Regions from separate parts of the Fictibacillus sp. NRS-1165 genome, predicted to be linked through region 3. Evidence: riboswitches for the same ligand, from Rfam matches in the RefSeq annotation. Region 3 holds a riboswitch; each other region holds the start of a gene.
The links. A riboswitch is a leader RNA that binds a small molecule or an ion and turns the genes downstream of it on or off. The one in region 3 is predicted to bind thiamine pyrophosphate.
Positions count from the first base shown of each region.

Region 1 (10,495 bases), on a different contig from region 3:
TGGAGGGCGCCGATCTCTAGTCTTTACTACGACCATTCGCTTGGCAGAGCGGAATATGAGGCGCCAGAGGGTATCGTTTCAGGAGAGATGGAGCTGAAAAGGCAATATATCATCCGAAATGCAGAAATCAAAAGCATGTTTGATACAGGAGTGACCATTGGAGATGAACTGCTGCAGGAGGTGCTGAGCAGGCAGGCGAACCCCCAGATGAAAAGCATCGTGGCGACGATCCAAAAAGAGCAGAACCAGATTATCCGCAATACGAAGGGTACTCTGCTTATTGTTCAGGGAGCTGCCGGATGCGGGAAAACTTCAGCGGCACTGCAGCGAGTCGCTTACCTCTTATATCGCTACAGAGAAACATTGACAGCCAATCAGATCGTGCTTTTTTCCCCGAACAATGTGTTTAACAGCTATGTCTCGAACGTTTTGCCAGAACTGGGGGAAGAGAACATGCTGCAGACGACGTTCCAGCAGTATGTGTATCACCATCTTGGCGATTCCTACGATCTTGAGGATCCATTGGAACAGATGGAGGCCGTACTTACCGGGGATGGCCAACCGGGCCACAAAGTCAGACTGGACAGTATCCGTTTTAAGGCTTCGCTGGATTTTATGAATTTGATCGAGGGGTATATATCTCATCTGCGCAAGGAGGATATGCTCTTTAAATCTGTAGTATTTCGAGGGAGAGTCTTAATCGCAGCTGATCAGATCAAAGAAAAGTTCTATTCTTACCCCTCTGCTGTTTCTATCCCGGACCGGATGAAACTTGTATCTGAATGGCTTGTGAGTGAGGTCAGGAAACTTGAAAAGACGGAGCGGAAGGAACCATGGGTCGAAGAAAAAATACAGCTTCTGGATAAAGAGGTCTATGTCAGGCTATATCAGAAGCTAAGGAAGAAAAAGCAATACACGGAAGATTCGTTTAATGATTTTGAACGGGAGCAGAGACTGTTGTCCGCTTATGTGGTCTCGAAAGCGTTCAAGCCGCTGAAAAAGCGGATCAAGGCTTTGACGTTCATTAATCTTAAGGCAATGTACATGAGGCTGTTTACTGGGGAAGGGCTGTCCTGGGAAAGGGAGGATAGTTATCTGCTTCCCGACAGCTGGAAAGAAATCTCCAGGCTGACTGCCAGAACCCTTGGTAATGGAGAGCTGTTATATGAAGATGCTACACCTTACCTATATTTGAAAGAACGGCTGGAAGGATTTCAGACCAATACGGCGGTTCGCCATGTTTTCGTCGATGAAGCCCAAGATTACTCCCCCTTTCAGTTCGCCTTCATTCAGCGCCTGTTTCCGCGCAGCAAAATGACCGTTTTGGGTGACCTTAACCAGTCCATTTATGCCCATTCCACGGGGGATGCGTTTCAGATGCTGTATGACCATTATGGAAAAGATCATACTGAACGCATCGTATTAACGAGAAGCTATCGTTCGACAAGACCGATTGTTGAATTTACACGGGAAATGCTTCACGAGAAAGATTCCATTATTCCTTTTAACCGGGATGGGGAAAAACCTGTGCTGAAACAGTTTGAAAAGAAAGAAGACCACGCACGTGCCCTTGCTGATACGATTCGAAACCTCCAGGATAGACAGGTGAAGACGATCGCTGTGATCTGCAAGACAGCGAAAGAATGTGAGGAAGCTTACGAAAGCCTGAAGGATCAGGTTGATATCGAACTCATGAAGAAAGATTCTTCGTCTTTTAAGCAAGGTGCACTGATTATTCCATCCTATCTGGCTAAAGGGATTGAATTTGATGCGGTTTTGGTGTTCGATGCCTCAAATTCACAGTACAGCAAAGAAAGTGAGCGCAGGCTTTTTTATACGGTGTGTACCCGTGCCATGCATGAGCTTTATTTGTTTTCGTGCGGAGAGGTGTCTGCATTCATCACAGAAGTTCCCGAGGATACATTCATAAGAGAAAATTAATGAAACAAAAAACACACCCTGTTTGGGTGTGTTAGTTTGTGGCTACGACTTTATAGCCAATCTCCTCAAGTTCGTGGATATTGTCGATATTTGTAACGCAGACGGAATCGTCATTCACTCTGCAAACAACTGCTTCATTTTCATGGCAGTTCTGCAAAGCTCCTAAAACAGAATCAAACTCTATTCCTTTTATCTCTTTTTGTCCAACTGACCAGGAACGCTGCCGGCTAACGTGATTGACTAACGAAACCATGACGGGACCACCTCCGTATGGGTTTATAAGTTTTATACCACAATTTTAGCATTATACTCCTGCAGTGGCAAAAAGAAATTTATTTGTAACATTTTATCTGTTTATAGCGAAAATTCTGTAAATCCTCAAGTGGCAAAGCCGTTTTTAACTTCCCGTTTAAGAATGAGAAAAATACAGCCTAAGTTCCGTTTGAAGAGGGTAAGTATCGTTAGTAGTAAACGGGAAGGGAGCTGTAAAAATGAAAGTATTAGTTGCAGGAGCAAACGGAACAACAGGGAGATTAATCCTTCAGGAACTAAATAAAGCAGGCAGGTCATGAAACAAGAGCGTTGATCAGAGAGAAAGAACAAGCTTCTGAACTGGAAAAGCTCGGGGCAGAAACCGTGCTTGCTGACTTGGAAGGCGATGTTTCAAAAGCCCTAAAATGCTGTGATGCGGTAATTTTCGCTGTGGGTTCCGGGTCGAAAACAGGTCCGGATAAAACGGCAGCTGTGGATCGGGATGGAGCGATCAATCTTATGGAAGAAGCGGAAAAACAAAACGTGCGAAGGTTTATCTTGCTGAGCAGTATGGGAGCGGGAACACCTGAGAAAGGACCGGAAGAGCTTCAGCACTATTTAGTGATGAAAGGGGAAGCCTAAGACCGGCTTGAATCCAGCAGGCTTCATTACACGATCGTCAGGCCGGGTGCCCTTACCAATGGCGAAGGCAACGGGCAAATCAGGGTCGGTGAGAATTTGGGAAGCGGGAGTATTGCACGAGCCGATGTGGCCAAAGTGATTGCAGCATCCCTGGATCTTGAGAATGCCAATCATAAAATCTTTGAAATTCTTGAAGGTGATCAGCAGGTAGCTGATGCGTTAAAATCACTGTAAACTCAAAATCAACGAGCGAAAGCCGGCTGTCATATCCGGCTTTTTTGTTGTAAAAAATTTATGATGAAAACTGAATACAGAGCAAGACAGCAAAGGCCCTTGAAAAAAAGCATAATGGAGCCAGACTTTTTGCACTGCTTTTCTAGAGGTTTTTTTGGTACAGTAATAATTAAGGCAATTGAAAGGGAGATGATGAAAATGAATCAACACCTGTATAAGCAGTTTGAAATGACAAGAGGATTATTTTTGAGAAATGTAAGCAATTTACCAGCTGAAATCGTTGATATACAGCCAGAAGGATTCAACAATACAATACACTGGCATATCGGACACGTATTGACGGTTACGGAGCAATTTCTTTTCGGTTTTCCCAAAAAATCAGCTCACCTGCCTGAAGACTACGTAGAATGGTTTGGCAACGGAACAAAGCCGGCTGATTGGAAGGAGACTGTTCCATCCGTTGAAGAACTGGTCAATCAGCTCCAGGAACAGCTCGTACGAATAAAAGATATCCCGGAGGAAGCGCTGGATGAAAAATTGAAAAAGCCGTTTCTCGGATTGGAATCATTCCGTGAGCTTGCAAACTTCGCTGTTTTTCATGAAACCAATCATCTAGGACAGCTGCATGCGATCAAACTCCTTGTTGAGCGAACAGTCGTGAAAAACTAATGAAACCCAGAGAGTCAAGAAGGCTCTCTGGGTTTTTTATGAGTTGAGTGCAAAAGTAAACAGAGCAAAAAAGTGATCAACAAGGCAAAATGTAATCATGAATGAATCACTGAATGCAGAAAATCGATATCATTTTTTATCTGTTCTTTCAGAAACCGATCTCTGCAGCGTAAATATTCATCCGTAAGCATGGCGATTTCCTTCATGAACAGCATAACTTCTGTTTTTTTTAACATAATGTAACCCTGCCCTGCGTTAGAATATTCGAATACTTCTTTCCACCTTATTCCTCATTTTGGGTCAAAATAAACTAATTTTTGCTAAATTTTTTGTTCGCTTCACAATTTTTTCAAGAAAATCACTCTTTTTAGGTATTATTTTTGTCATTGGTTATGAAAGAATGGAGTTGGAGAAGCATTTAAAACAGCAAGGCGGGGGAAATATGAGCTATCAACAGATAAAATGGATGATTCTATTGCTGCCCACTTTAACGATTGGAGTCTGGGAGTACGTGAGGCATACGATGCTTCTGCCCTATATCTCCATGGAACTAGGAAACTATCTGTCTCCTTTTATTGTATTTTGTGTCAGCGTTGTATTCCTTTCTCGATTATTTTCATTACTAGAAACGGTACAAGGAGAACTTAATGAGGAAAAAACAAAGAAAGCCGCACTTGAGGAAAGGGAAAAAGTTGCCCGGGAACTTCATGATGGGATTGCTCAATCTCTGTTTCTACTCTCTGTCAAGATGTCGAAACTGGAAAAGCAAGCTTCTTTGACCTCTCATCCTCAGTTTCAAAAGATTAAAAAGACGCTCCAGCACGTACATGATGATACAAGGCATGCGATCAACTCGCTTCGGTCTCATCCTGTATCTTCAGCCGTTGCTTGGACGGACACCATTCGCGGCTATCTCGAAGAGCTTAAGCAGGATTACCAGCTTGAAGTACATATGGTATGGGAAATCGATGAGTCAAAAATGAATGCAAAAGAAAAGATTGAACTCTATTCGTGCGTGAAAGAAGCGGTGCTCAATGCCGTAAAACATGGAAAAACGAATGAGCTCTGGATCCAGGCCCTCCCAGAGGGAGAAGGCTGGTCATGTGTGGTGAAAAACAAATGCAGCCCGTTCACTCTGGCTGAATCAGGCAAGGGATTCGGACTGCAAATCACTCAGGATAGAGCAAAGGCAATGGACTGGACATTTTATACTCTGAAAGAATATGAAATGTTTATTGCCGTTCTGCGGAAAGGGGGCATCAGCCATGAATACTCCTATTCGCATTCTGGTAGTTGATGATCACCTTCATGCGAGAGAAGGGATTTCAGATCTTCTGGAGGATTACAGCGAATTTCAAATTGTCGGTGAAGCAAGGAATGGCAAGGAAGCCATTGAGATGACAGGCAAACTGGACCCGGATCTAGTATTGATGGATATCTCCATGCCGCAAATGAACGGGCTGGAAGCGACCAAGTTTATCAAGCTGCATTATCCGGCAGTGAAGGTTGTAATGATGACCGTTTCAGATGAGATTACCGATTTATTTGAAGCGGTGAAGAGGGGAGCGCAAGGCTATTTGCTGAAAAACCTTCATTCGAGTGAATGGTACAGCTATTTAAGGGCATTCGCTCTGGATGAAGCACCGATGTCCAAAGAGATGGCGTTCAGAATCCTGCATGAGTTTACGAGGACAAAACAGGGGAAGGTAGTTTCTCCTCTCTCGAGCAGAGAGCAGGATGTGCTCCAGTTTGTGGCAAGAGGGGACTCTAACCGGGAGATTTCAGAAAAGCTCTATATCTCTGAGCATACTGTAAAAACTCATTTAAAGAATATATTGAGCAAGCTGCATCTCGAGAACCGTGTGCAGTTGACAAGTTATGCCTACAACAAAGGCTGGATTCAGCCGTAAAATAGGAGGAAAACGATGAAAAAGTACGGGATAATGATTTTTGCGCTGCTGTGTGTATTTGCTGCAGGCTGTTCTGCCGAGAAAAAAGAAAATCATAAAGATCATATGCAGGCTTCAGGTGCATCACAAAAGAATGATGAATTAAACTGGAAGGTAGATTCATTTGCCTACACCAATCAGAATAAGCAGCCGTACGGAAATGAAGATCTGAGAGGGAAAGTATGGCTCGCCAACTTTATTTTTACCAACTGTGAGACGGTCTGCCCACCTATGACTGCTCACATGTCCAAACTTCAGGACATGGCGAAGAAGGAACATCTGCCGGTTCAGTTCGTATCATTTTCGGTTGATCCAGAACGGGACACTCCAGCGGCTTTAATTAAATTCGCGAAAATGTATCATGCGGATTTTTCCAATTGGACGTTTTTGACCGGGTATAAAAAGGAAAACATTGAACAGCTAGCAAAAAACTCGTTTAAGATGGCCGTGTCGAGCGATCCGTCCTCCAATCAGTTTATCCACGGCGCAAGCCTTTTTCTCGTGAATAAAAAAGGAGTGATCGTCAAACGGTACGGCGGTGTACAGGATACCCCCTTTCAACAGATTATCAAGGATATGAAAAAACAAAACTCACTATAGCAAAAAGCCTCCCTGGCCGGGGGGGCTTTTTGCTTGTGCTCTTCATGCGGCAGGGCGGGAATCCGCCTCTGGTATTCCCGGCCGGTTCTTGAAACCTTATTCCAGTCCCTGTTGAAGAAATAGGCAATGCTTCCATAGGCCACACAGGCCATGGTGACCATCCTGAAAATAAAGATGTCAAAAAGGATGGTGACAAGAAGGGGATAGGTATCCTTTTCCTGAAAGGCGTAGCCATAATATTCACCCATGCCGATCGCTACCATGTCGTACACAAGGCCGAAAATAAAAATATACAACACATAGATAAGAACATATTCAAGAATGGAAGAATGGAGAGCGAATCCATCGACCACAAAGATACTGGTCATAAAATAAACGGCAAGTGTGCCGGATATAAAAGCTTCAAAGATATAAAAAAAGGAAACAGGGCTTCTAAACAGGTTTTTTCCAAGAAAAGACCTGAAATGGATGACGCAGTCGATAAATGCTTTCTGCCAGCGGATCCGCTGTTTGAACAGATCCCAAATGTTTTCGGGGAGTTCGGTATAGCAAACAGCGTCGGGAATAAAGGTCACCTTTTTATCCTTTTGACCAGCGATATGGCGCTGAATTTTTAATGTAATGTCAATGTCTTCTCCAATCGTTGCGCGGTAGCCTCCGACACTGAGAAGGACCTTTTTCCTGAAAATACCGAATGCACCAGAAATAATGGAAAGGGCTCCTAACCTGGCATGTGACACTTTTGTAATATAAAAAGCACGCAGGAAATCTAGAGCCTGAGCGCGAATGAGCAGGTTCGTTCCACGCAATGTCAGCCCTGAGAACGGATTCTTCATTTTGGTCTGGAGAACATGTACCATGCCGCCGGCAGCCACGACATTTTGTTCTTCGAATGTTTCATTGATGGCAGGCAGTGAATGGTCAGTCATGATGGTATCCGCATCCAAAGTGACATCAAGCTCATTGCTTGAATATTCAATGCCTGCATTGAGCGCGTCCGCTTTTCCGCCGTTCATTTTATCCAGCACATAAATATTTGGATAGAGCTCAGACTGATAAAACTGGATCGCTCGTTTATGTTTTAACTGGCTCAGAGGAATCCTTGTACTTGTCTTCAGCTGCAGGTGTTCATCCAGTTTTCCGAGGGTGTCATCCGTGGATCCGTCATTGATATAAATAATTTCAAATTTTCATGTTTTCAACGGATGTCGTAATGATTTTCTCCTCATTGAAGCAAGGGATAAGAACACTGACACTTTTTTCAAATATCGGTTTTGGCCGATACCGTCTTTTTCTTTTATGAAAAAAGGGAAGGCAGTTGAAGGAGTGAAGGATTGGAAAAGCGATTGAAAGACAGAAGAAAAATAATACTGCATATTTCACTGTAGTAAACCTCCTTTTGTTCAAATTGTTATATTAGTATAAAGTATTTCATGGCAATTTCTCCTTTTCAACGGATGAGTAATAAGTCTTACTTTTCAGTGAATTGAAAGCCTATACATAAATTTCCGGCCATCCGCTTACGGTGATAAACAACCCATGCCAAAAGTCTGATTGTGGAACAAGCAAAGAGAAGTTAACATTTACTCTGAAAACAAAATATGTTTTCTGCTAGGGGAGCCCGTCAGACGGGCTGAGAGAAGAGAGGAACAGCTCTTTGACCCTTTGAACCTGATCTGGGTTATACCAGCGTAGGGAAGTAGGTGCCGAAGTCAAGTATATTTTTGTATATTTTTCTTTGCCTATCCTATCGGGTTCTTCTTACTAGAACCCGTTTTTTTTTATGCTGTGTGTAACTTTGGACTCAATTTAAAAAATCGAGGAGGAAGTTGCATGAACGTACAAAAAGAAAACGATGTTTTATTGAAATCACAGTTTCCAAACAGCACGAAAATTTATGAAACAGGATCAAGTCCGGACATCAGTGTGCCGATGAGAAGCGTCAGCCTGGCGGATACACAGAAGACTGGAGGAGCCGAAGAGAATCCGCCAGTCATTCTGTATGATACAAGCGGTCCTTACACCGACCCCGAATATGAGGCAGATGTAGAAAAGGGTCTGCCCTTAATTAGAAAAAAGTGGGTGGAAGACCGGAACGATACAGAGCAATATGAAGGCCGTTCCGTTAAACCGGAGGACAATGGCTACAGGAAACAGGCTCAGACCGCAAATGTGTTTCCGATTCGTCCTTTTAAGCCGATGCGGGCTAAAGAGGGAGGAAACGTGACACAGATGCATTATGCGAAAAAAGGGATAATTACGCCTGAAATGGAATTCATTGCGATTAGGGAAGGGCTTGATTCTGATTTTGTCAGAAGTGAAGTGGCTAGCGGCAGGGCCATTATTCCCGCCAACATCAATCATCTCGAGCTGGAACCGATGATCATCGGGCGAAACTTTCATGTGAAGATCAACGCTAACATTGGAAACTCAGCTGTTACTTCTTCCATCGAGGAGGAGGTCGAAAAAATGACATGGGCTACTTATTGGGGAGCGGACACGATTATGGATCTGTCCACAGGCAAGGACATTCATACAACAAGAGAGTGGATCATCAGGAATTCTCCGGTTCCTGTAGGCACTGTTCCAATCTATCAGGCGCTCGAAAAGGTGAATGGGATCGCGGAGGATCTAACTTGGGAGGTCTATCGGGATACCCTTATTGAACAGGCGGAGCAGGGTGTGGACTATTTTACGATCCATGCCGGCGTTTTGCTTCGGTATGTGCCGCTGACGATCAATCGCATTACAGGTATCGTTTCACGGGGCGGTTCCATTATGGCACAATGGTGCCTTGCATATCATCAGGAAAACTTTTTATATACTCATTTCGAGGAGATTTGTGAGATCTGTAAAGCATATGATATCTCCATCTCTCTGGGTGATGGTTTACGGCCTGGCTCGATTGCAGATGCCAATGACGAAGCGCAGTTTGCGGAGCTGGAAACTTTAGGGGAACTTACAAAGATCGCCTGGAAATATGACGTACAGGTCATGATCGAAGGGCCAGGACATGTACCGATGCATCAAATCAAGGAAAATGTAGATAAGCAAATGGAGATTTGCCAGGAAGCGCCCTTCTATACGTTAGGGCCGTTGACGACCGATATCGCCCCTGGATATGATCACATCACCTCGGCGATCGGGGCAGCGATGATCGGATGGTTCGGAACGGCGATGCTTTGCTATGTGACACCAAAGGAACATTTGGGACTGCCGAATAAAGATGATGTAAGGGAAGGGGTCATCGCGTATAAGATCGCTGCCCACGCAGCAGACTTGGCCAAAGGGCATCCAAGAGCATTGAAGAGAGATAATGCCCTTTCAAAAGCCAGATTCGAATTCAGATGGGAGGACCAGTTCAATCTTTCCCTGGATCCTGAAAAAGCAAGGGGATATCATGATGAGACTCTTCCTGCGGAAGGAGCAAAAACCGCTCATTTCTGCTCCATGTGCGGACCAAAATTCTGTTCCATGAGAATTTCGCATGATCTGAGAAATATGTCTGCACAGGAACTTACCGGCACTGAAAAAGAAATGAAGGAAGGGATGCGGGAAAAGGCGAAGGAATTTCAGGACAAAGGCTCGAACCTTTATTCATGAGCAGAATAGCAGCACTTCTTGAAAAGATTGCACTGCTGGAAAAGCAGCTGCAGGAGATTCAAAAAAGATGCCCTCATGTGTTTCTGGAAACCTCTCACTCCGATGAACGGATCTGTATGAGATGCAGCTATACCGAAAAAATTGTGTACCGGTTCCCAGAAGAAAACGACGCGGGGCCAGGAACTCAAATAAAAGAACTTCTCTTGGGCAATGATAATGGCAAAGGAAGAATGAGGGAGGAATAGGTAATGGGTACGAATTGGCTGCAGACCGCATTGAACTGGACAGAGCAAAGAGTAGGGCAGGCTTCTGATGGGTTCAGGGAGATACTCGGAAAGCTTAAGAACCAGCCAGCGATGTTGGTGACAGACCTGGCGACATTTATTATGCTTCATCCTGAAACACATAAAAAGCGGAGCGAACTGCTCGGAATCACGTATTGCACGTATTCATTAAATCTTGGCGATGTAGATCTTCTTCTTGAGACAAAGGAGGGACTGGATCAAAAGGTTCTGGAATGCCGCGTGAGCGAAAAAAATCGAGTCATTTCCCATTTCCGTTCCTATGACGCCAAAGCCAAAGATAGTCTGACGGTTCCATTGGAC
Region 1 covers NZ_JBDPNU010000003.1:59-10,553, reverse strand. Annotated here, with positions in the region: gene helD (RNA polymerase recycling motor HelD) at 1-1,941, shown strand, start outside; gene ABHN01_RS01010 (hypothetical protein) at 1,973-2,194, opposite strand; partial or broken gene ABHN01_RS01005 (SDR family oxidoreductase) at 2,524-2,931, shown strand; gene ABHN01_RS01000 (hypothetical protein) at 2,932-3,069, shown strand; gene ABHN01_RS00995 (DinB family protein) at 3,268-3,738, shown strand; gene ABHN01_RS00990 (hypothetical protein) at 3,834-3,974, opposite strand; gene ABHN01_RS00985 (sensor histidine kinase) at 4,181-5,035, shown strand; gene ABHN01_RS00980 (response regulator) at 5,004-5,648, shown strand; gene ABHN01_RS00975 (SCO family protein) at 5,664-6,287, shown strand; gene ABHN01_RS00970 (glycosyltransferase family 2 protein) at 6,245-7,465, opposite strand; TPP riboswitch at 7,891-8,002, shown strand; gene thiC (phosphomethylpyrimidine synthase ThiC) at 8,121-9,890, shown strand; gene ABHN01_RS00960 (hypothetical protein) at 9,887-10,135, shown strand; gene ABHN01_RS00955 (hypothetical protein) at 10,139-10,495, shown strand, end outside.
Region 1: linked by a shared signal. The riboswitch ahead of thiC (phosphomethylpyrimidine synthase ThiC) and the one ahead of ABHN01_RS06845 (thiamine phosphate synthase) in region 3 are both predicted to bind thiamine pyrophosphate.

Region 2 (10,495 bases), on a different contig from region 3:
CCAGACGCTGAAAGTATGGTGGGGAAAAAAAGTGGCTGCCCAATCGGAAGCAGAGCCTGGCACCGTGCTTCAAACCAGTAAAGAAGGAATTCTGGTCAAAACAGGGGATACTATAGGTATCCTCATTACCGATCTGCAGCCTTCGGGCAAAAAACGCATGGCGGCTTCTCAATTTTTACAGGGAGCCAAACTTGCAGCAGGTATAAAGCTGGGTGAAGATCAGTGAAACAAAATGTGAGAAGTACAGCGGTCGATGTATTACTAAAGATTGAACAAAATCAGGCATACAGCAATCTTTTGTTAAATCAGGCCATTCAAAAGGCGGATCTTAACAAGAAGGACATTGGTTTATTGACTGAACTCGTTTACGGAACCCTTCAGCGTAAGAATACCCTGGATTATCTGTTGGAGCCGTATGTTGCAAAGGGGCTGCACAAACTGGATAAATGGGTGCTCGTCCTGCTTCGCATGTCACTCTACCAGATGATCTATCTCGATAAAATTCCTGACCATGCGATCATTAATGAAGCGGTAGAAATCGCAAAAAAACGCGGGCACAAAGGGATATCTGGTATGGTTAACGGAGTGCTGAGAAAAATCCAGAGAGAAGGAACGGCTGATCTTTCTTCCATCTCTGAAGACGGGAAACGGCTTGCTCTCCAATACAGCATGCCAGAGTGGCTTGTGAAGAGATGGATCAAACAGTACGGTTTGGAAAACACTGAAAAGATGTCTGCCGCCAACCTTGAGCCTGCTCCAGTGACCGGCCGTGTCAACCGCATGAAATCCAACCGTGAGAACGTGCTTGAATCCCTTGAAGGGGAGGGAATAGAGGGCAGCAATGGCGACCTGTCGCCGGATGCCATTAAATTAAAAAAAGGCAGCCTCTCACATACTTCTTTATTTAAGGAAGGATATGTTACAATACAAGACGAAAGCTCCATGCTCGTTGCGAGGGCGCTGAATCCGTCCATGAACGAAAAAATCCTGGATGCCTGTGCAGCTCCTGGAGGAAAAACAACCCATATTGCCGAACTGTTAAACAATACAGGAGAAGTAACGGCACTGGATCTTCACCCCCATAAGGTGAAATTGATCCAGGAGCAGGCGGACCGGCTCGGCCTTACCAATATTAAAACGGAGGCGCTTGACAGCCGTAAGGCAGTCGAAAGGTTTTCTTCCTCATCGTTTGACAGGATTCTGGTCGATGCGCCGTGCTCCGGTTTTGGAGTAATCCGGAAAAAACCCGACATTAAATGGTCGAAAAAAGAAGAGGACATTCATCGTATCGCTGAGATTCAGCTCCAGATCCTCGATAAAGTGGCCGAACTGTTAAAACCGGGCGGTACGTTGCTATACAGTACGTGTACCGTCGATACAGAGGAAAATAATGAGATCGCCGATGCTTTTTTAAAGCATCATCCTGATTTTGAATGGGACATGACTTTTAACGAACGGCTTCCAGAACCGTTAAAGCCGTACCTTAAACCTGCTGAAGCACAGGTACAGATTCTTCCTCATTATTTTAACAGCGATGGTTTTTACCTTGCATGCTTTAAGAAAAAGACTACAACTGGTGGTGAAACCCAATGTTAAAACCTTTAAGTGAAAAACAGCAGAACCCGGCAATTATGCCATCTATTTTTTCGCTTGAGCTGACAGATCTGGAAAATTGGCTTTCTGATATAAAAGAACCCAAATTCCGTGCTTCCCAGGTTTATGATTGGCTTTACGAAAAGAGAGTGACAAGTTACGAAGAAATGTCAAACCTGCCAAAAGGGCTTCGTGACAAGATGAAAGAAACCTATCATATTGAGCCGATGAAAGAACTGGCACGGCAGGAATCCTCCGATGGGACGATTAAATTTTTATTCGAACTTCAGGACGGCTATTCCATCGAAACGGTGCTAATGCGCCATGATTACGGCAACAGTGTCTGTGTGACGACACAGGTAGGCTGCCGTCTGGGCTGTACTTTCTGTGCTTCCACACTCGGCGGACTGAAAAGAAACCTGCATGCCGGAGAGATCGTCGCTCAAGTTCTTCAAGTGCAGCGTGCCCTGGATGCGACAGATGAACGGGTAAGCTCAATTGTTATCATGGGGATCGGTGAACCGTTCGATAACTATGAAGGATTAATCAAGTTCCTGAAAGTGGTGAACCATGATAAAGGACTGAATATCGGTGCGCGTCATATTACGGTTTCCACTAGTGGCATCGTGCCCTATATCTATAAATTTGCGGATGAAGGGATGCAGATCAATTTTGCTGTATCACTGCACGCGCCGAATACAGAGATCCGAAGCAGGCTCATGCCGGTCAACCGCATGTATCCGATGGAAGAATTGATGGAATCCATACGCTATTACGTCAAGAAGACCGGACGGCGTATATCTTTCGAATACGGTCTGTTCGGCGGCGTGAATGATCAGGTCGAACACGCTGAAGAACTGGCAGATCTGATTAAAAACATTAAATGCCATGTAAATCTGATACCGGTCAATTACGTTCCTGAACGTGACTATGTCCGGACACCTAAGAAGCAGATCTTCAAATTTTTAGAAACACTGAAAAAACGAGGTGTCAATGCGACCTTGCGCAGGGAGCAGGGACATGATATTGACGCGGCCTGCGGCCAGCTAAGAGCGAAGGAGCGTCAGGAAGAGACGAGGTGACGTAAATTGCAGTATGCCTTTAAAACAGATACTGGTAAAGTTCGTCAGCATAATGAAGACAGCGGGGGAGTGTTCACGAAAGGTGAACACTTTCTTGCCCTTATTGCTGATGGAATGGGCGGGCATAAAGCCGGTGATGTTGCCAGTTCCAAGACCATCCGATCTTTTGAGGAAGCATGGAATGCCGCTTCTGAAGAAATGGCACAGACACCTGTAAAAGCAGAAGAATGGCTTTTGAAAACTGTTACACAGACTAATTTTGACCTGCATCAGTTTGCCAATAAGAATATTGACTGCAGCGGCATGGGAACTACGCTTGTCGGTGCGCTTTGCACACCTTCCTTTTTAACGATTTTACATATTGGTGACAGCCGTGTTTATTATTTTTCTGAAGAAAAACTGATTCAAAAAACAGAGGACCATACACTCGTCAATGAACTTGTACGATCAGGACAGCTATCAGAAATTGAAGCGGAAAATCACCCAAGAAAGAATGTGATTTTGCGGGCACTCGGTACAGATGACCACATTGATGTGGACATTCAGACGATTTCCTGGGGAGAGGGCGACATGGTCTTATTATGCTCAGACGGCCTCTCCAACAAGGTAAGCCGCGAAACGATGGAGAACATATTGAACGATGGCAACCTCTCGTTGAACGATAAAGCTGATCGACTTGTGAACTTAGCAAATGAGGCCGGAGGAGAAGATAATATTACCGTCGGACTTGTCAGTCATACGCCCCATTCGTTGACAAAGGGAGTAAGTTAAATGATTGGCAAGCGAATAAGCGGCCGCTATAAGTTGCTTGAAGTTATCGGTGATGGCGGAATGGCGATTGTATACCGTGCCAAGGATTTAATCCTTGACAGGGATGTAGCGGTAAAAATACTTCGATCAGAGTTTTCGGACGACGAGGAGTTCATTAAGCGATTCAGAAGAGAGGCTGAAGCGGCAACAAGTCTCGCCCATCCCCACATCGTAAGCATTTTTGATGTTGGAGAGGAAAATAACGTGTACTTCATTGTAATGGAGTACGTAAAAGGGAAGACATTAAAACAATATATCCGGGAACACGGACGGCTGTCTGTTGAGGAATCCATACAGATTATAAGGCAGATCTCGTCAGGAATGGTAACGGCTCACGATTACGGGATCATACACAGGGATATCAAACCCCATAATATTTTGATTGATGAACATGGTGTGGCAAAAGTAACAGATTTCGGTATCGCTCTGGCGATTACATCAGCAACGATTACTCATACCAACTCAGTGCTCGGTTCGGTTCATTATTTTTCTCCAGAGCAGGCGCGCGGCGGAGTTGCCAATGCTAAATCGGACATTTATTCTCTGGGAGTTGTGCTGTTTGAGATGCTGACCGGCAGAGTGCCATTTACAGGAGAGTCGCCAGTATCCGTTGCTCTCAAGCATCTGCAGGAAGAGGTTCCGGAGCCTAGAAAAATCAACCCGGAAATTCCGCAAAGTGTTGAAAATATCATTCTTAAAGCACTGACAAAAAATCCGGTATACAGGTATGACAGTGCGCTGGAGATGATGGATGACCTGGACACCGCTCTTTCTCCCCACCGTTTGAATGAGACAAGGTGGAGTGATTATGATGATGCAGAGGATGCTACACGTGTTATGCCCCCAGTGTCCATGACAAAAGCAGCAGAAACCCCGGATGCTGAATCTAAAAATACTAAAGAGACACCGCCAAAAAAGAAGAAAAAGCGCTGGTGGCTGGCTTTTCTCATTTTCGTGCTACTGCTTGCAGGAGCCGGAGCCGCAGCCTTTATAATCATGCCGGATTGGTTTAAAGTGAAGGATGTTTCTGTTCCCAATGTGGTTCATAAGGATTACGAGTACGGATTTGAGCGGCTCGCAAAGCTAGGTTTTAACGTGGAGCGCAAAGAGCGGTATGATGAAGAAGTGGAGCAGGGAAAAATCATCAAACAAGACCCTGATGCCCATTCCATGGTAAAAGAAGGAAGCACCGTTACACTTTTTGTATCGAAAGGCTTTAAGAAAGTGGACATGCTGGATCTGACGGGAATGAGTGAAGATGGAGCACGAGACCTTCTGAGCGAGAAAGGCTATGACAGCAAGAACATCGAAACCATCCCGGTTGAATCGGAAGAGACTCCTGAAGGTGAAGTCATATCACAGAGCCCCGATAAAGGGGAAAAGGTCAATCCAAGCGAGATACAGGTGATTCTCCGTGTAAGTACAGGTCCGCCTACGATCCAGCTGGAGAACCTGTCAAACTCCTCAATAGAGGACGTAGAGAAATACATCTCGCAGGAAGGGCTGAAGGTGAATTTAACAAAAGAGTACTCAGACACAGTAGAGGAAGGAAAGGTCATCTCTCAAAATCCTTCACCCTACACCAATGTCCAAAAGGGCTCTACTGTCGATGTTGTCATATCAAAGGGCAAGAAACCGGAACCGAAACCTAAACCTAAACCAAAGCCTGAAGAACCGGAAGATATCACATTTAATAATAAAATCACGGTGGAAGTTTCCAAGGGTGACGAGAACAAGCAGTTCCTGGTGAGAATTGTATACAGTGATGCGAAAGAGGAAAATGCAATATTCGTAGAGGAAGAGATTTCTCAGACGAAAGAATATATGGTGCCTCTGACAGTTTCTCCAGACCATGATGCTTCCTATACCGTTTATTTAAACGGAAAAGAGCTCGCATCAAAAACGTTTAATTATCAAGATGCAAAGGAAGGTAAATTCAAAGGAGCGAACAATGGATATTAAGACTGAAGGAAGAATTATAAAATCAGTCGCAGGATTTTATTATGTGCAGTACAATGACGAAGTCTTTCAATGCAGGGGCAGGGGGAATTTTCGTAAAAAGAAGATTACTCCGGTTGTTGGAGATTGGGTCGTTTTCGAATCCACGAATCGGACTGACGGATATATTCTGGATGTTAAAGAAAGAAAGAACGAGTTAAACCGTCCTCCGATCTCAAATGTTGACCAGGCGATTCTCGTATTTTCTGCTGTCCGTCCTGAATTTTCAAGTTCGCTGCTGGATCGCTTCCTTGTGCACATTGAGGACAATGGCATTCAACCGGTGATCTGTATTACAAAAATGGATTTGATAGATAGCGAAGAATATCAGAAGGAGATCGCAGATTTCATCGCAGCATATAGGAAACTCGGCTATCAGGTTATTCCAACCTCTGCGATGTCTTTGGCCGGTATGGAAGACATCAAACCAATTTTCAAAGGGAAAACAAGCGTGTTTGCCGGGCAGTCAGGAGTAGGTAAGTCCTCTCTGTTAAATGCGCTGATGCCTGAACTCATGCTTGAGACGAATGACATATCAGACCATCTGGGACGCGGAAAGCATACAACGAGGCACGTCGAACTCCTGCCCTTTGAGGAGGGATTGATTGCCGACACTCCTGGATTCAGCTCTTTGGACTTTGTTGAGATTGAAACGGAAGAGCTCTGCTACAATTTCCCTGAGATGAAAGAGCGTGTATCAGAATGCAAGTTCCGCGGCTGCACGCACAGCTCGGAACCAAAATGTGCGATAAAAAAAGCGGTGGAAGAGGGAGAGATCCCGTCGTTCCGCTATGAACATTATCTTGAATTTTTGCAGGAAATCAAGGAACAAAAACGGAGGTACTAGCATGATTAAAGTTGCGCCATCCATTCTTTCCGCAGACTTTTCAAAGCTCGGTGAGGAAATTAAGAAAGTGGAAGAAAACGGTGCTGATTATATCCATATTGATGTGATGGACGGGCATTTTGTGCCGAATATTACGATGGGGCCGCTCGTTGTTAAGGCGATTCGCCCCCTCACGGATCTAACGTTTGATGTACATCTGATGATCGAAAACCCGGACAGGTATATCCCGGAGTTTGCAGCGGCGGGTGCTGATATTATTACTGTACATGTAGAAGCATGTCCGCATCTTCACCGCACCGTTCAATTGATTAAAGAGCAAGGCAAAAAAGCGGGTGTTGTACTAAATCCTGCAACACCTGTCGAATCGATAAAGCATATTCTGGCTGACATTGATCTGGTGCTTATCATGTCCGTTAACCCCGGCTTTGGAGGACAATCCTTTATCCACGGGGTGCTGCCAAAGATTGAAGCGTTATCGGCGATGATTAAGGAGCAAGGCCTGAACGTTGAAATTGAAGTAGATGGCGGCGTAAACTCTGAAACCGCACGGCTTTGCGAGAAAGCAGGAGCGACCGTTCTAGTTGCAGGATCGGCCATTTATGGGCAAAAAGACATAAAGGGTGCAATCCGTGCCATTCGTGGTGTATAATAAAAACCGAGAATAATTGAAAAAAGTAACCACAGGGGGAGTCCCATAAAGGGGCTGAGAGGGGAGTATTCTCCCGACCCTTTGAACCTGAAGCAGGATCATGCCTGCGTAGGAATGTGGAGCCGCTGTTGCTAAAAACAAGCAGCCGTCATTCACATGCCGGTTGCTTTTTTCATTTCTTAACCAGGTTAAGGGGGATGTATAATGAGTAAAAAAATCATGTTTTTGACCGAAGTGGCGATGATGTCCGCGCTAGCGATCATCTTGAGCTTTGTTCAATTTAAGGGGCTGTGGGCAAACGGAGGCTCGGTATCATTGGAGATGCTGCCGATCTTCTTAATGGCCTTCCGCCGGGGCTTGCCCGGAGGTTTGTTAACAGGTTTCATCGTGGGGATGGTGAAAATACTGGTTGATGGTACAGCAGGATACAACCCTGCCGGCATCGTTCTGGATTATCCGCTTGCGTTCTTATTGGCCGGATTCGCAGGCGTATTTAAAGTCAGCCCGGCAAGCGATTCAAAAAAGAGAATGTCGGCCATAGTGGCTGGCATCATCTTTGGCAGCGTGCTGCGACTGGCTTCCCATGTTGTCTCCGGTGTCATTTTCTTTGCAGCCTTCGCTCCAAAAGGAATGAACCCGGTCGTTTATTCCATTCTATATAATGGATCCTATATGGTTCCTGTAGCCATCATTACTGCGGTTGCTTTTATTTTTATGACGAAAACGGCTCCTCGCCTGCTGCACAGAACCGATCACAGAGTTGTTAACGCCGCATGAAAATCATTATTTTAGCGGGAGGTCCGGAAGAAAGACAGCCGGACTTCTCTTTGTTTACCGGCAAAAAGGTGATCTGGGCTGGTGTTGACCGCGGTGTTTTCTACTTGTTGAAAAAAGGAATCACACCCGACTGTGCTTTCGGAGACTTTGATTCGGTGAATGATGAAGAGCGTCAATGGATGGCGTCTTTTCAACTGCCTTCATTTGAGTATGACAGTGAAAAGGATAAGACCGATCTGGAGCTGGCACTTGATTGGGCACTCGGGCAAAATCCGGAGCAAATTCTGCTTCTTGGTGTTACAGGGGGGCGTTTGGACCATGAACTGGCCAATATACAGCTGCTCCTTCATGGAATGGAAGCCGGAGTCTCGATCGAAATACGGGACAAGCAGAACAGGTTAACATTAGTCAAGCCAGGTTTGCATACGATTCAACAAGAGATTGATTTTCCGTATATTTCCTTTCTCCCTTTTACTGGACCTGTGACCGGGCTGACTTTGAAGGGGTTCAAGTACCCTCTGCAGGATCAGTATGTGCCAATGGGTTCGACACTCTGCATTTCCAATGAGCTTGTAAATAAAATTGGTACTTATTCTTTCTCAAGCGGCATATTAATGTTGATAAAGAGCCATGATTAATTAATATTTTATGCGTCGGGCCGCATGGTACTATTTTTATAAAAGCGAATATATTTATTATGGAATGTCTTATTTTTTAAGGGCCTGGAGGAGGGGTATGATGAAATTTTACACCATTAAACTGCCTAGGTTTTTAGGGGGATTCGTACGCGCGGTTTTGGGTTCATTTAAAAAAGGATAAACAAAAGGAAAAAGCACCCTCGTAATGGGTGCTTTTTCTTTTCAAGAAGTTCGCTTACGCTTTTCCAAATAAAAAACAACGGAGATGCCGTTGTTTTAAGAGCGATTAAACGCGTTCAATTTTTCCGGACTTAAGGGCACGTGCAGAAACATAAACACGTTTAGGCTTCCCGTCGACCAAGATACGGACTTTTTGAACGTTTACTCCCCAGCTCTTTTTAGATTTGTTCAATGCGTGGGAACGCTTGTTTCCTGTTTTAGGTCCTTTACCAGTAACGTAACATTTGCGTGACATAATTGTACCTCCTTTATAACAGTAAAACTGTATCATATCAGTCGTATGTTAAATACTAACCTATAGTAGCATGACCACTAAAGAAAAGCAACAAATGATTTTTAACATTTCAAGTAAAAATCCTTGACATGGCTTTGTGACTTATTGTCAAATGGAGTTGTCCTTTCAAAAAAACCATATATATAGTAAAATGAGGATTAGCCATAATTGATTAAAGGGGGATTCATCATGTCCATTGAAATGAAGAATAAATACGGCCAGATTGACATTTCTACGGAAGTGATTGCTACGATTGCTGGCGGTGCTGCGATTGATTGCTACGGTATTGTAGGCATGGCTTCCAGAAAGCAGTTAAAGGATGGGATTACCGAGCTTTTAGGACGTGACAACTTCTCCCGGGGGATTGTGGTTCGGCAAGAGGAAGACGAAGTACATATTGACATGTACATCATTGTAAGCTATGGAACGAAAATCTCCGAAGTAGCCCATAATGTACAGACAAAAGTGAAATATACCCTCGATCAAATGCTGGGTCTCTCTGTAGATTCTGTTAACATTTTTGTTCAGGGTGTCAGGGTGACAACCCCTTAGTTAGGAGGAAAGTTCGTGTCTTTGACAGTTTTAGACGGAAAAAAGTTTGCGGGCATGGTTGCATTGGGAGCCGCAAACTTATCAAAAAACGCAGCAATGGTAGATGCACTTAATGTTTTTCCTGTGCCGGATGGGGATACAGGAACCAACATGAACCTTACCATTACTTCCGGTGCGAAAGAAGTTCGAAACAACGTAACTGCCGATATTGGTAAAGTCGCGAGCTCATTTTCCCGTGGTTTGCTTATGGGAGCAAGAGGCAACTCCGGGGTTATATTATCCCAGCTTTTTCGTGGTTTTTCAAAATCAATCGAAGGAAAAGAAACGATTACTTCGGTTGACTTTGCAAGAGCATTTGAGAACGGAGTGGAAACAGCCTACAAAGCTGTGATGAAGCCTGTCGAGGGAACCATTCTTACGGTGGCGAAAGATGCGGCAAAACGCGCTGTCAAGGCTGCCAAAAAAAGTGACGATATTCTTTTTGTTATGTATGAGGTCGTCACCGAAGCTAAAGCATCCCTGGACAGAACGCCTGACTTGCTCCCGGTATTGAAGGAAGTCGGAGTCGTGGATTCAGGAGGACAAGGCCTGCTTACGGTTTATGAAGGTTTCCTTTCCGCACTGGAAGGAAAGGATCTTCCCGCAATCTCGCCTCAAGCTCCGTCCATGAAGGAAATGGTGAAAGCAGAACATCATAAAGCACAGGTTCATATGAGAACGGAAGACATTCATTACGGTTACTGTACAGAGTTCATGGTGAAATTCGAGCCTGAGAAATTAAAAAAGGCGCCATTCAGTGAAGAGGCGTTCCGAAATGAGCTGAACGAACATGGTGATTCCCTGCTGGTTGTCGCAGATGAAGATCTTGTAAAAGTTCACATTCATACGGAAGAACCGGGCAATATGCTGACTCTTGCTCAAAAGCACGGCAGCCTGATCAACATTAAAATTGAAAACATGCGAGAACAACATACGGCGATTTTAGAGTCTGAGACAGGGCCGCATCAACCTGTTAAAAAGGCTGAATCCAAACAG
Region 2 covers NZ_JBDPNU010000031.1:127,362-137,856, reverse strand. Annotated here, with positions in the region: gene fmt (methionyl-tRNA formyltransferase) at 1-226, shown strand, start outside; gene rsmB (16S rRNA (cytosine(967)-C(5))-methyltransferase RsmB) at 223-1,596, shown strand; gene rlmN (23S rRNA (adenine(2503)-C(2))-methyltransferase RlmN) at 1,590-2,675, shown strand; gene ABHN01_RS15755 (Stp1/IreP family PP2C-type Ser/Thr phosphatase) at 2,682-3,446, shown strand; gene pknB (Stk1 family PASTA domain-containing Ser/Thr kinase) at 3,447-5,447, shown strand; gene rsgA (ribosome small subunit-dependent GTPase A) at 5,437-6,330, shown strand; gene rpe (ribulose-phosphate 3-epimerase) at 6,332-6,979, shown strand; TPP riboswitch at 7,004-7,111, shown strand; gene thiT (energy-coupled thiamine transporter ThiT) at 7,184-7,756, shown strand; gene ABHN01_RS15730 (thiamine diphosphokinase) at 7,753-8,394, shown strand; gene spoVM (stage V sporulation protein SpoVM) at 8,495-8,575, shown strand; gene rpmB (50S ribosomal protein L28) at 8,681-8,869, opposite strand; gene ABHN01_RS15715 (Asp23/Gls24 family envelope stress response protein) at 9,098-9,460, shown strand; gene ABHN01_RS15710 (DAK2 domain-containing protein) at 9,476-10,495, shown strand, end outside.
Region 2: linked by a shared signal. The riboswitch ahead of thiT (energy-coupled thiamine transporter ThiT) and the one ahead of ABHN01_RS06845 (thiamine phosphate synthase) in region 3 are both predicted to bind thiamine pyrophosphate.

Region 3 (10,375 bases):
TCATCTGAAGCATAAGGCAAGACCGTAAACCCTTCTTCCAACAGCATTTCTGACGCTCTTAATGTTTCAAGCGGATCCGGCAGAAGAGTCTTGAAATCTCCTATTACTTCTACCTTTATCATATCACATAACCCTGAAGCTTTTGCTAGCTTTGCAATTCTAACCGCTTCTTCGGCCGTTTTAGCTCCAGCCGTGTTCGGCAGCAGCGTAAAATTCTCTGCATCCAGTTTTTCTAAAAAATTCGGCTGATCAGGATCAAAAATATTCATCCTTCTTACGGCAAACGTAAGGATCTCAGTACCTGAAACCTTAACTGCCTCTTTTTGAATATCAAAATCAGGAAATTTTCCTGTCCCCAGCAGCAATCTGGAGCTAAACTCATAGTTTCCAACTTTCAGCATGTCTTCATCCTCCTCCTACAAAATGAACAATTTCTACCTTATCACCATTAGCTAAGCGTGTTTCAGCGTGCTGGCTTTTATCGAGGATCTCCTGGTTCAGTTCAACGATCGCCCCTCTTCCGGCAAGCTTCAGCTCCACCAGAAGTTCCTCAATGGTCCTGGCCTGGTCGATATCCAGCGATGCACCGTTAACAATCAACTTCATGAAAGCTCATCCTCTCATTTTTTTCATAAGGCAAAGCGGTCAGGAGCAAATTCTCTTAAAGTCTCTTCCTGCAGCTTTCCTTCCAGCAGTTCTGCCATCCAGCGCCCGGTCAGCGGACTGAGTAAGATCCCATTGCGAAAATGGCCCGCTGCAATGTACAGATCTTTATGGTAGGGATGTTTTCCCATGTACGGGAGACCATCCGGAGTTTGCGGCCTGAACCCTGTCCAGGCTTTCTCCCACTCGCCGTGTAAAATACCGGGAAGGACAGCACTCGCTTTCGAAAGCAGCTCTAAAACTCCCTTTGCCCTAACTTTTCTGTCGTAGGTACCAGTTTCCATCGTTGCACCTACGACCAATCTGCCGCCTCGTTTTGGTACGAGGTAGCATTCATCAGCTATTACCGTTGATGTGATGACCGGCTCTAAAAACGACAATGAAAGACATTCTCCCTTCACCGGGAACATCGGCATATGCAATCCGGACTGAACCGCCAGCTTGCCTGTCCAGACACCTGATGCCAGTACCACCTTTTCTCCGTAATACATGCCTGCGCTCGTTTGAACGCCTATTCCTGACTGGCTAAAATCGAATCCGGCCACTTCCGTAAAATCTATAAAAACTGCCCCGAGCCTTGAGGCTGACTCAGCAAATGCTCTCGTCAATTGCACAGGATTGACCTGGCCATCTTTCGGTAGATACATGGCACCAGCTACTCTGTCTGATAGCCTCGGCTCCATTTTTAACAGTTCAGGTCCGGCAACCCAATGTGCAGGCTGTCCATTGTTATTGTGAAAATCGATCAGCCGCTTCAATCTTAAGACTTCACTTTCATCACCCGCAGCTTTAAACAATCCTTTGTCGATAAACTCTATATCGATCCCGCAAATTTCCTTCAGTTCTCTGCTTAATTCTGGGAACAGAATTCGGCTTTCACGTGCCATCGTGTAGAGCGGTCCTGCCTCATTCAGTTCGGCCTGCGCCCCAAGCATACCGGCCGCGGCTGAAGAAGCCTCACTGCCGATTCGGCCTTTTTCAATAACCAGAACAGTATAATCTGTAAGTTTACGCAAGTAGTAAGCAATCGCGCAGCCGATAATGCCTCCACCTGCAATAACTACATCATAGTCCTTGGACATCCAAAAATTCACTCCTTTTGTAAAGCTTCTGAATAGCTTCTCGCTTCTAAATCGAGATTCTCCGCCGTCCAGATCCCGGACATGACGGCGATTCCTTTGGCTCCCGCCTGCAGGAGCAAACTGGTATTACTAGGCGTTACTCCTCCGATGGCAACAACGGGAATGGAAACCGCATCTGCGGTCTCACGCAGTAATTCAAGACCGCGGGGTTCACTTCCCCTTTTGCTTTCTGAATGAAAAACATGCCCATAAAATAAATAGTGGACGCCTTTATCCTCTGCACGCATGGCTTCCTCCCTGGAATGAACGGATTTTCCAATTCTAAGGCTGCTGAAATGCTTACTTACGAGATCTGGTTCAAGGCTGGTTCCCTTTAAATGAACAGCTCCTGCTTCCGCAGCAACGGCTACATCCACACGGTCATTGACGCAGATCTGCTCCCTCCTTAATCCTGCTCCCTTCAATCCCTCCGCCAGATTAAAAATCTCACCGGCATTCCGCTGTTTTTCTCTGATATGGATACATGTCATATAAGGAGCCAGGATTGATGCGGCCGAAATGATTTCTTCAGGCTGCTTCCTTCCATTCGTAATGACATGGAACTCGAATCTTTCCACCTTGCACCCTCCTTTTCCCATACAAAAAAGCCACCCCTTTCGCAGAAAAGAGTGGCTGATTATCTGTTTATCTAATCTTCAGCACTATATTTAGCATAGTGCATAGTCCACTTCCCTACGCTGGCATCATCCAGATCAGGTTCAAAGGGTTTAGAACAGATTGTTCAGTCTCAGCCGGCCAGGCTCCCCCAGTGTTGCTAGTTATTCATTTTATCTACATCTTACCATTCAGATTAGAAATGTAAAACATTAAAATCTGATTTTGGATTCAAGGAACGAACGAAGCGCGGATACCGGCATGCGGACCTGTTCCATCGTGTCGCGGTCACGAACCGTTACCTGCTGATCATCTTTGGAATCAAAATCATACGTAATACAGAAAGGGGTTCCGATCTCATCCTGTCTGCGGTAGCGTTTTCCGATCGATCCTGTTTCATCATAATCTACCATGAAGTCGCTCGCAAGGCCGGAAAAAACTTCTCTTGCTTCTTCTGAAAGCTTTTTCGATAAAGGAAGCACTGCTGCTTTAAACGGCGCAAGAGCCGGATGCAAGTGGAGAACCGCCCTCGTATCTCCGCCCTCGAGCTCTTCCTCTTCAAACGCGTCGATCAAGAACGCAAGCGTTACTCGGTCTGCGCCGAGTGAAGGCTCGATGCAATAGGGGATATAGCGGTCATTCGTCTCTTGGTCGATATAGTTAAAGTCCTCACCAGAATGCTCGCTGTGACGCTTAAGGTCAAAGTCGGTACGGGACGCGATCCCCCACAGCTCTCCCCAGCCGAACGGGAATTGATACTCAAAATCTGTCGTTGCGTTGCTGTAGTGGGAAAGCTCTTCGGATTCATGGTCGCGAAGACGGAGCTTATCCTGCTTCATTCCAAGGTTTAATAAGAAATCGTGGGCATATTGTTTCCAGAAATCAAACCATTTTAATTCTTCACCCGGCTTGCAGAAGAACTCAAGCTCCATCTGTTCGAATTCACGGGTACGGAACGTAAAGTTGCCCGGTGTAATCTCATTACGGAAGCTTTTACCGACCTGAGCGATACCGAACGGCAATTTCTTCCTCATCGTACGCTGCACGTTTTTAAAGTTTACAAAGATCCCCTGTGCTGTTTCTGGACGAAGATAGATTTCGTTCGTGCTGGATTCCGTTACACCCTGGAATGTTTTGAACATCAGGTTAAACTGGCGGATCGTTGTAAAGTCGTGCGCCTCACACTCTGGACATGCGATGTTGTGCTCTTCAATCAACTTTTCCATTTCATCGAAAGAGAGCCCGTCAACAATTTTCTCGATCCCTTTTTCGGCAAGCGCATCTTCGATTAATTTATCGGCACGGTGTCTCGCTTTACATTGCTTACAGTCGATCATTGGATCATTGAAGTTTCCGATATGTCCGGATGCTACCCACGTTTGAGGGTTCATGAGAATCGCTGCATCCAACCCTACATTGTAAGGGGATTCCTGTACAAATTTTTTCCACCAAGCTTTTTTCACGTTATTCTTCAGCTCAACGCCGAGCGGACCGTAATCCCACGTGTTGGATAATCCCCCATAAATTTCTGAGCCCGGAAAAATAAATCCGCGCTGTTTTGCCATGTTGACGATCTGTTCCATTGTCACACTCATGACCATCTCTCCTTTTTTAGTAAATGCGTATGAAATCAACCAAAAAAGCCCTCATCCATAGACAAGTTTCCTTGCCCAGGGACGAGAGCTTATACTCACGCGGTTCCACCCTAATTGATGCTTAAATAAGCATCCGCTTTGGTCAATTAATCGCTCGAGACTGCCGTTTCTCTGAACTTTTGCCCCGGGCTTCCACCATCCCCGGTTCGCTTCTCACAAAAGCACCTCAGATACTATTGGTCTGTCATAGCTTTACATCATTTGATTATGGGAAAAATAGTACAATTTTTCAGCCGTAATGTCAAGTCTGTACAATCCTGACACCATTTATTCTTTTTCGCCCATAAACAGAAAAACTCACGGCAGCCCCTCGCCATGAGCTTTCAACTTTATCACTTAAAAGCCTCCAAATCCGCCTCCTGGAAATCCTCCATAACCGCCTGGAAAACCGCCGAAACCGCCCGGAAAACCACCATATCCGCCTGGGAAAGGTGAAACTCCGCCGTATCCGTATCCATAACCGTATGCGAACGGACGGGGCGCAAGAGCGAATCCTGCAATAGTTCCGAGTCCAAGTCCTACCAAGGCTGCACCAACGACCGGAAAGAACCTTCCTGTCCCATCATCATGGTATGGCAGCAGGTAGACATTTTCTGTATCAACTCTTTGGATGGAGCCTCTGTAGACACTCCCGTCATGGGTAGTAATTTCAACATCTTGCCCCATATGCTGACAGCACAGACCGTAATATTGTTCCTTCAAAAGTTAACCTCCTCTTTACCCTGATAACACCACTACCCTGCATCTTATGCAAAATGTGGAAAATGGGTATGGACAGCAGTCTGCCGTTTCGACTATCCGCAAAAATGGGTATAAAGGACATAGAAACCTTTGAAAGGGGCTCCTTTATGGAAAAAGATTTATCACAGCACAAAGCACATGCCGAAAGAAAAGCAGAAGAATATAAGGAAGAGGCCGCTCCCTGGATCGTCGGGATGGCCCGTTTCGGCCATTTCTCCAAAGGGGCCGTTTATATTGTTATCGGAATACTTGCGGTGATGGCAGCATTCGGTCTTCAAGGAAAATTAACCACTTCCTCTGGTGCCCTCTACACCATCGCCAAGCAGCCGTTCGGCTCCGCCATGCTCGCTGTACTGGCTGCCGGCCTTGCAGGCTATGCATTTTGGCAAGTCATCATGGCCGTATTTGACCCTGAACATAAAGGAAAAGACGCCAAAGGATGGTTCGCTCGAATGAGTTACCTCATCATCGCTGCCATTTATTTCAGTCTCTGCTTTAATGCGATTAAAATCATCTTCAGGGCGAGTGTTAACACATCAAGTGAAAAATACCAATCCTTATCCGCAAAAGCACTCGCACAGCCCTTCGGACAAACGATCATTGCCGTTATTGGAGCTGTATTTATCGGAATAGGGGTTTTTAACTTCTACAAGGCCTATACGGAAAAATTCAAAAACAGGCTGAAGCGTCATGAGATGAACCAAAAAGAATGGAAGAGTGCGCGTTATATTGGTAAGTTCGGGCTTTTTGCACATGGTGTCGTGTTCGCCATCGTCGGCATCTTTCTAATCAGAACCGCCATTCAGGCAGATCCTGATGAAACAAAGGGGCTGGACGGTGCTTTGGCTGAACTTGTAAAACAGCCGTTTGGTCCGGTTCTCCTATCTGTTGTGGCTCTCGGGCTCGTCGCCTATGGTGCGTACCTGCTATTTGAAGCGAAATACCGCAGGCTCGATCCATAAACAATTCCATCAGAAATAAGCCTCACCCATATGGGCGAGGCTTATTTTTTATTTACTCGGCTTCAAAACAAGTTTTTCACCATTATTAAAGCTGGATTCCTTCGTCGCGGCGTTGTCCAGTCCGCCCGCTTCTTTTATCCAAGGACCTTCATTGCCCTCGGCCGCATGTCTGATCAGTTCATCCACGATTTGAGCCTTACCGTCAAACAAAGGCATCATTATTTCATCAATCTTTTTCTCAAATAGAACAGCACTGAACACCTGTATCCATAAGTTAAAAAGCAATGGTGCGCCCAGATTTTTATGATCCTGATGATTCCAGTCGAGGAAGCAGAATCGGGAGCATTTCTTCCGCCTGAAGGTTTTTCTGTCGAATTGCAGTTTCTGCATATCTTTTACGGACAGCTTCTCTTTGGAAGAGAGAACATCCTTTATCCGCTGCTCACGATAGGGCTGGGCCCATGAGTCCGTTATATGGTACGGGTTGTCATCACCGATTATCTTATTATTGGCCGTAGCAATGAAACCTTCTTTCGGGTTCACAACAGTCGGCAGTTCATCCCATGGAATATAACCTTTCCATTCGTATTTCTTTTCCCATCCAGGGACTGGCACGGACGCATATTTTTCATTGCAGATCGGTATCAAGCCGTTGGCACGGTAGGCAATCGTCCCATCCTTTGAAGCAAAGACGAAGTTCTGGGCCAGCGTATGAAAATACGTAAGCGCTTTTGAATTCCTTCCAGTTGCTGGGCCGTTTTGTTCTTTCAGCTTTTCCCCTCTTTCTTTATGGCTTCTTTCCTCTCTGTTTTTTTCCTTCTCCTGTAAATTCTATTTTTTCATAGAGATCTCATATGTCCATTAGAAGTAAATATATTTGAAAGAAGAAGCAAGGATGGTTTAAAATGGTTACTTTGAAAGGAGGAGCCGTATGAAAAAATGGATATGGCTGATGCTCATCCTTTTTGCAATCGGTGCAATAACAGCTGGAGGCTGGTATTACTATCCCCAGTATAAGATTGATCGTCTGAAAGCCCAAAATGCGGCAACGACCGAATCCTCAGGGAATAAACCACATCAGGAAGATGTATCCTATATTCAGCATTTAAAACATCTGAGTGGAAAAGAGCTTCATCACCTGGCTCTGGGAGATTCGGTCATTCAAGGCCGCGGTTCAAATCAAGGCGGTTTTATAAAAATGGCCAACAATGAAATGAGTGCTTTAACATCTAATAAAGTGCAGCTCGATAACCAAGGGATATCTGGAGCGACGAGCAGTGACCTGCTCGCCTATCTTTCATCTCCAGGCATGTCTGACCGGGTGAAGTCCGCAGACATCATTACGATCAATATCGGGGGCAACGACCTCGTAAAGCTTGCATTAAAGGAAGGGCCTGTCAAAGCGCTTCAGGATTACCAAAATGTGAAATCCACTTATGAGAAAAATTTAATTGATATATTCTCATTGATCCGAAAAGAGAATCCTCATGCAATCCTCGTATACAACGAATTGTATAATGCAGTGGACTCTGAAGAATCCTTTTATCCTGCAACTAAAAAATTGCTGAATGACTGGAATCTGATTGCCTATGAAACCACATCAAACTATAAACCCTCTGTTGTGATTCCGAGCAGTGAGGTGCTTAAGCCCGAAAACAGGAAGGAGTGGATCTATGATACCATCCATCCAAATGAAAAAGGCCACGAACGGATTGCGCGGCAGATGATCAAAGCATTGAAAGCTCCATACAAAGAAAATTAAAAGGCATTGTCCCGACGAGGACCAATGCCTTTTGATATTATTCTGAAAGCTTAAAATCACGGTAAATAAAATTCCCTTCTGTAACCGTATGATTTTCCTGTTCAACAGCGATCTCACGGCTGAATAATGGTCCGTTGACCACCATTGTATGGAATTCGCCATTTTCTCCGCATGGATCTACGTTTTCTGGGATATCCGCAATCCAATCACGGTTGATTTCCCGGCCAAGAAAATCTTTATCCAGCTTTGTCTGATCAAGCGTTGTAATGACCGTACGGTATCCAAGCGAGAGAAATTCATCAATCAGCTCCGCTGATTTTCTCCCCCACAAAGGAAAAACTCCTCCGATTCCGGCTTGCTTTAATTTGGATTCCCGGTATTCCCTGATATCCGCGAGAAAAATGTCTCCGAACATCACGTGCCGAATACCGGCTTCGCTCAGCTTGTCCATTTCTTCCCGCATCCGTTCCTCATAGATCTCATTCGTGCAAACCGTTGGAATCTTTACTTTGCGGACGCGAAAGCCTAAAGATTTTGCCTGTGCATCAAGAATTTCCTCACGAATGCCATGGATACTGGTCCTTCTATGGTCCTCATTGATGGTTGTAAGTAAAGAGTCGACTTCATATTCGTTGGATTCCAGCAGCTTATGCAGAGCCAGCATGGAGTCTTTGCCGCCGCTGAACGAAACGACAATTTTTTTCGCCAATCGTCTCACTTCCTTTTGCACCCTTTTTTTGGTGTAATTGAAATAAATGATTTACATATGATTATAAAGCAACGAGGAGGAGAGAATGGGGGAACATTTGGAGTATACAAAAGAAATATATGAGCCGCCAGTAAGGAAGAACCGTAACTACCCGGTCACATGGGGAGGATTTTTCGGTTTTTTCGGGGCTTACCTCGGATTTATCATCTTGTTTTCTCTGCTGATCGGCATGTTCTATGCTCTCTCGGCGATCATTTTTGATTTCTCAATGGCTGGATTTGAGAACAGCCCTGTTTTTTTGCTAATTGATGCGTTAACCTTCACAACCGTCATTCTGATCTTTAAACAGACCCGCCAATTTATATTTCAAAAACTAGCTTTCGGTGTTCTGAAAAAGAAGAGCACCTATTTGATGATGGCGGGTGCTCTGGTCATTTGCCAGGCAGAACAATATATAATTTTTGATGTGCTTCATCTCGAGAACCCCGGTTCAAAAGGAAATGACAGCCTTTTTACAAGCGGGATAGGAATCGCAGGCATCATTCTTGTGATCTTCTGCGCTTGTATTGCGGCGCCGTTTACTGAAGAAATGGTCTTCAGGGGGTTTTTGTTCCGCTTTTTTCATGAGAGGTACCATTTTATTGCCGGCCTCATCATTTCCTCTGCGGTATTCGGCTCTTTGCATATCGGCTATCCTCTGGCTGCCGGTATCATGGGTTTCGTGTTTTCCACATTGTTCTATTTTACAAAATCCCTTGTTCCCGGCATGGTTGTGCATGCACTTTGGAATACGTATGTATCCATTGCAGAGCTTCTCTCCTGAATGATTATGAAACCAAAAAAATAGAGGCACCTTTAAAAGGTGCCTCATATGTATAGGGGATTTTAATTATCTCACCTTTCCAGGGGATTGGTAAGCATCCAGAGACTTGCGACTTGTTGCCTATTTTTCCTTCAGTATCGCCTGTTCAGCTCCAGCCGTACCAATAAGACTAAGACCTTTACGCTAACCCTTTGGTCAGCTGATCCTTTGTCATGAAGCCTTTAATTCCGTTTTTGGTAAGCAAGTATTCTACAACCGCTTGCCGGTCCATCCCAAGAGTCTCCAGTCCTTTAGCGATCGTCTTAAGATAAGCGAAGGAGGGTGCCACAAACTCTTCCTCGCCCATGTCATGGTTGGAAGTGAAGGTAAAGATCGGATAGCCGTCGGAATCCCCAAGATAGACGATCGTTCCATACCAACCCTCAGTTAACGGAAGAAAGCGGGATTCCTTTATTCGTTCAAAATCGATTGCTAAACCCTCGATTCCGTTTTCCTGTGAAGCCACATCCAGAAATTGTTCGTCAGAAATCAAATACATTCTTCCTGCTGTTTTTTCGTGCTCGTCCTCACGATGCCCGATAAACGCGACTCCCCCTTTTCCCCACTTGCTTTCCTGCTTTGAAAAATAAAGCGGATACTGTATATTAACGGGCTTGTCTGCTCGAGGAGGATCACAATTGCGGCATCCCTTTTCGGGTTCCATACTGCCTTCTGCCTGGTTTCCCTCTATATAACAGCTTAATCTGGCTTGGTTCATGTTGGAGCCGTAGCTCGCATACCATACATAGTTCATCGATGTGCTCCTATTCTACAAATAACGGACTTGCTGTTTAATATAACGTTTTAAATAACTGGCAAAGTCCATGACACTGTTTTTATCTTCAAAGATGCCCTTTAACGTATCAACCTGCGGGAATATACCATGCCTGTTAAACCTTACGGCGGTCATTCCCCGATAAAATTCACTTCCATCTTCGTTCAATATGACAGTATCCACCACAACTTCTTTTGTCTCTCCAATATAATGCTCTTTTAATTCAATTACATCCACCACATCAAGCTTGTATCTTTTCATAAGATCGCCCTCCCCAATTATTGTAGCAAACGGTGAGACAGAAAACCCGCTGCATATTCACTCGAATTCCATACAAAAAGCAGCATCATATGTTCGGGATAATAACGTAGTAAAAATGGCATGTCTTCGCCTTTATATTAAAAAATAAGGGTTCTATCCTTGTTTTTGCTTGGTAACTTAGTACCATCGAACCATTGGAAAAGATTTGAAATAGTCTTAACGATTCTTGTTATAAATTAACAATCGGGA
Region 3 covers NZ_JBDPNU010000018.1:7,244-17,618, reverse strand. Annotated here, with positions in the region: gene ABHN01_RS06860 (thiazole synthase) at 1-401, opposite strand, end outside; gene thiS (sulfur carrier protein ThiS) at 406-606, opposite strand; gene thiO (glycine oxidase ThiO) at 630-1,745, opposite strand; gene ABHN01_RS06845 (thiamine phosphate synthase) at 1,754-2,362, opposite strand; TPP riboswitch at 2,458-2,562, opposite strand; gene ABHN01_RS06840 (glycine--tRNA ligase) at 2,612-3,994, opposite strand; gene ABHN01_RS06835 (hypothetical protein) at 4,391-4,756, opposite strand; gene ABHN01_RS06830 (DUF1206 domain-containing protein) at 4,903-5,757, shown strand; gene ABHN01_RS06825 (penicillin acylase family protein) at 5,806-6,465, opposite strand; gene ABHN01_RS06820 (GDSL-type esterase/lipase family protein) at 6,689-7,519, shown strand; gene ABHN01_RS06815 (diphthine--ammonia ligase) at 7,557-8,228, opposite strand; gene ABHN01_RS06810 (CPBP family intramembrane glutamic endopeptidase) at 8,314-9,051, shown strand; gene ABHN01_RS06805 (hypothetical protein) at 9,230-9,844, opposite strand; gene ABHN01_RS06800 (hypothetical protein) at 9,860-10,126, opposite strand.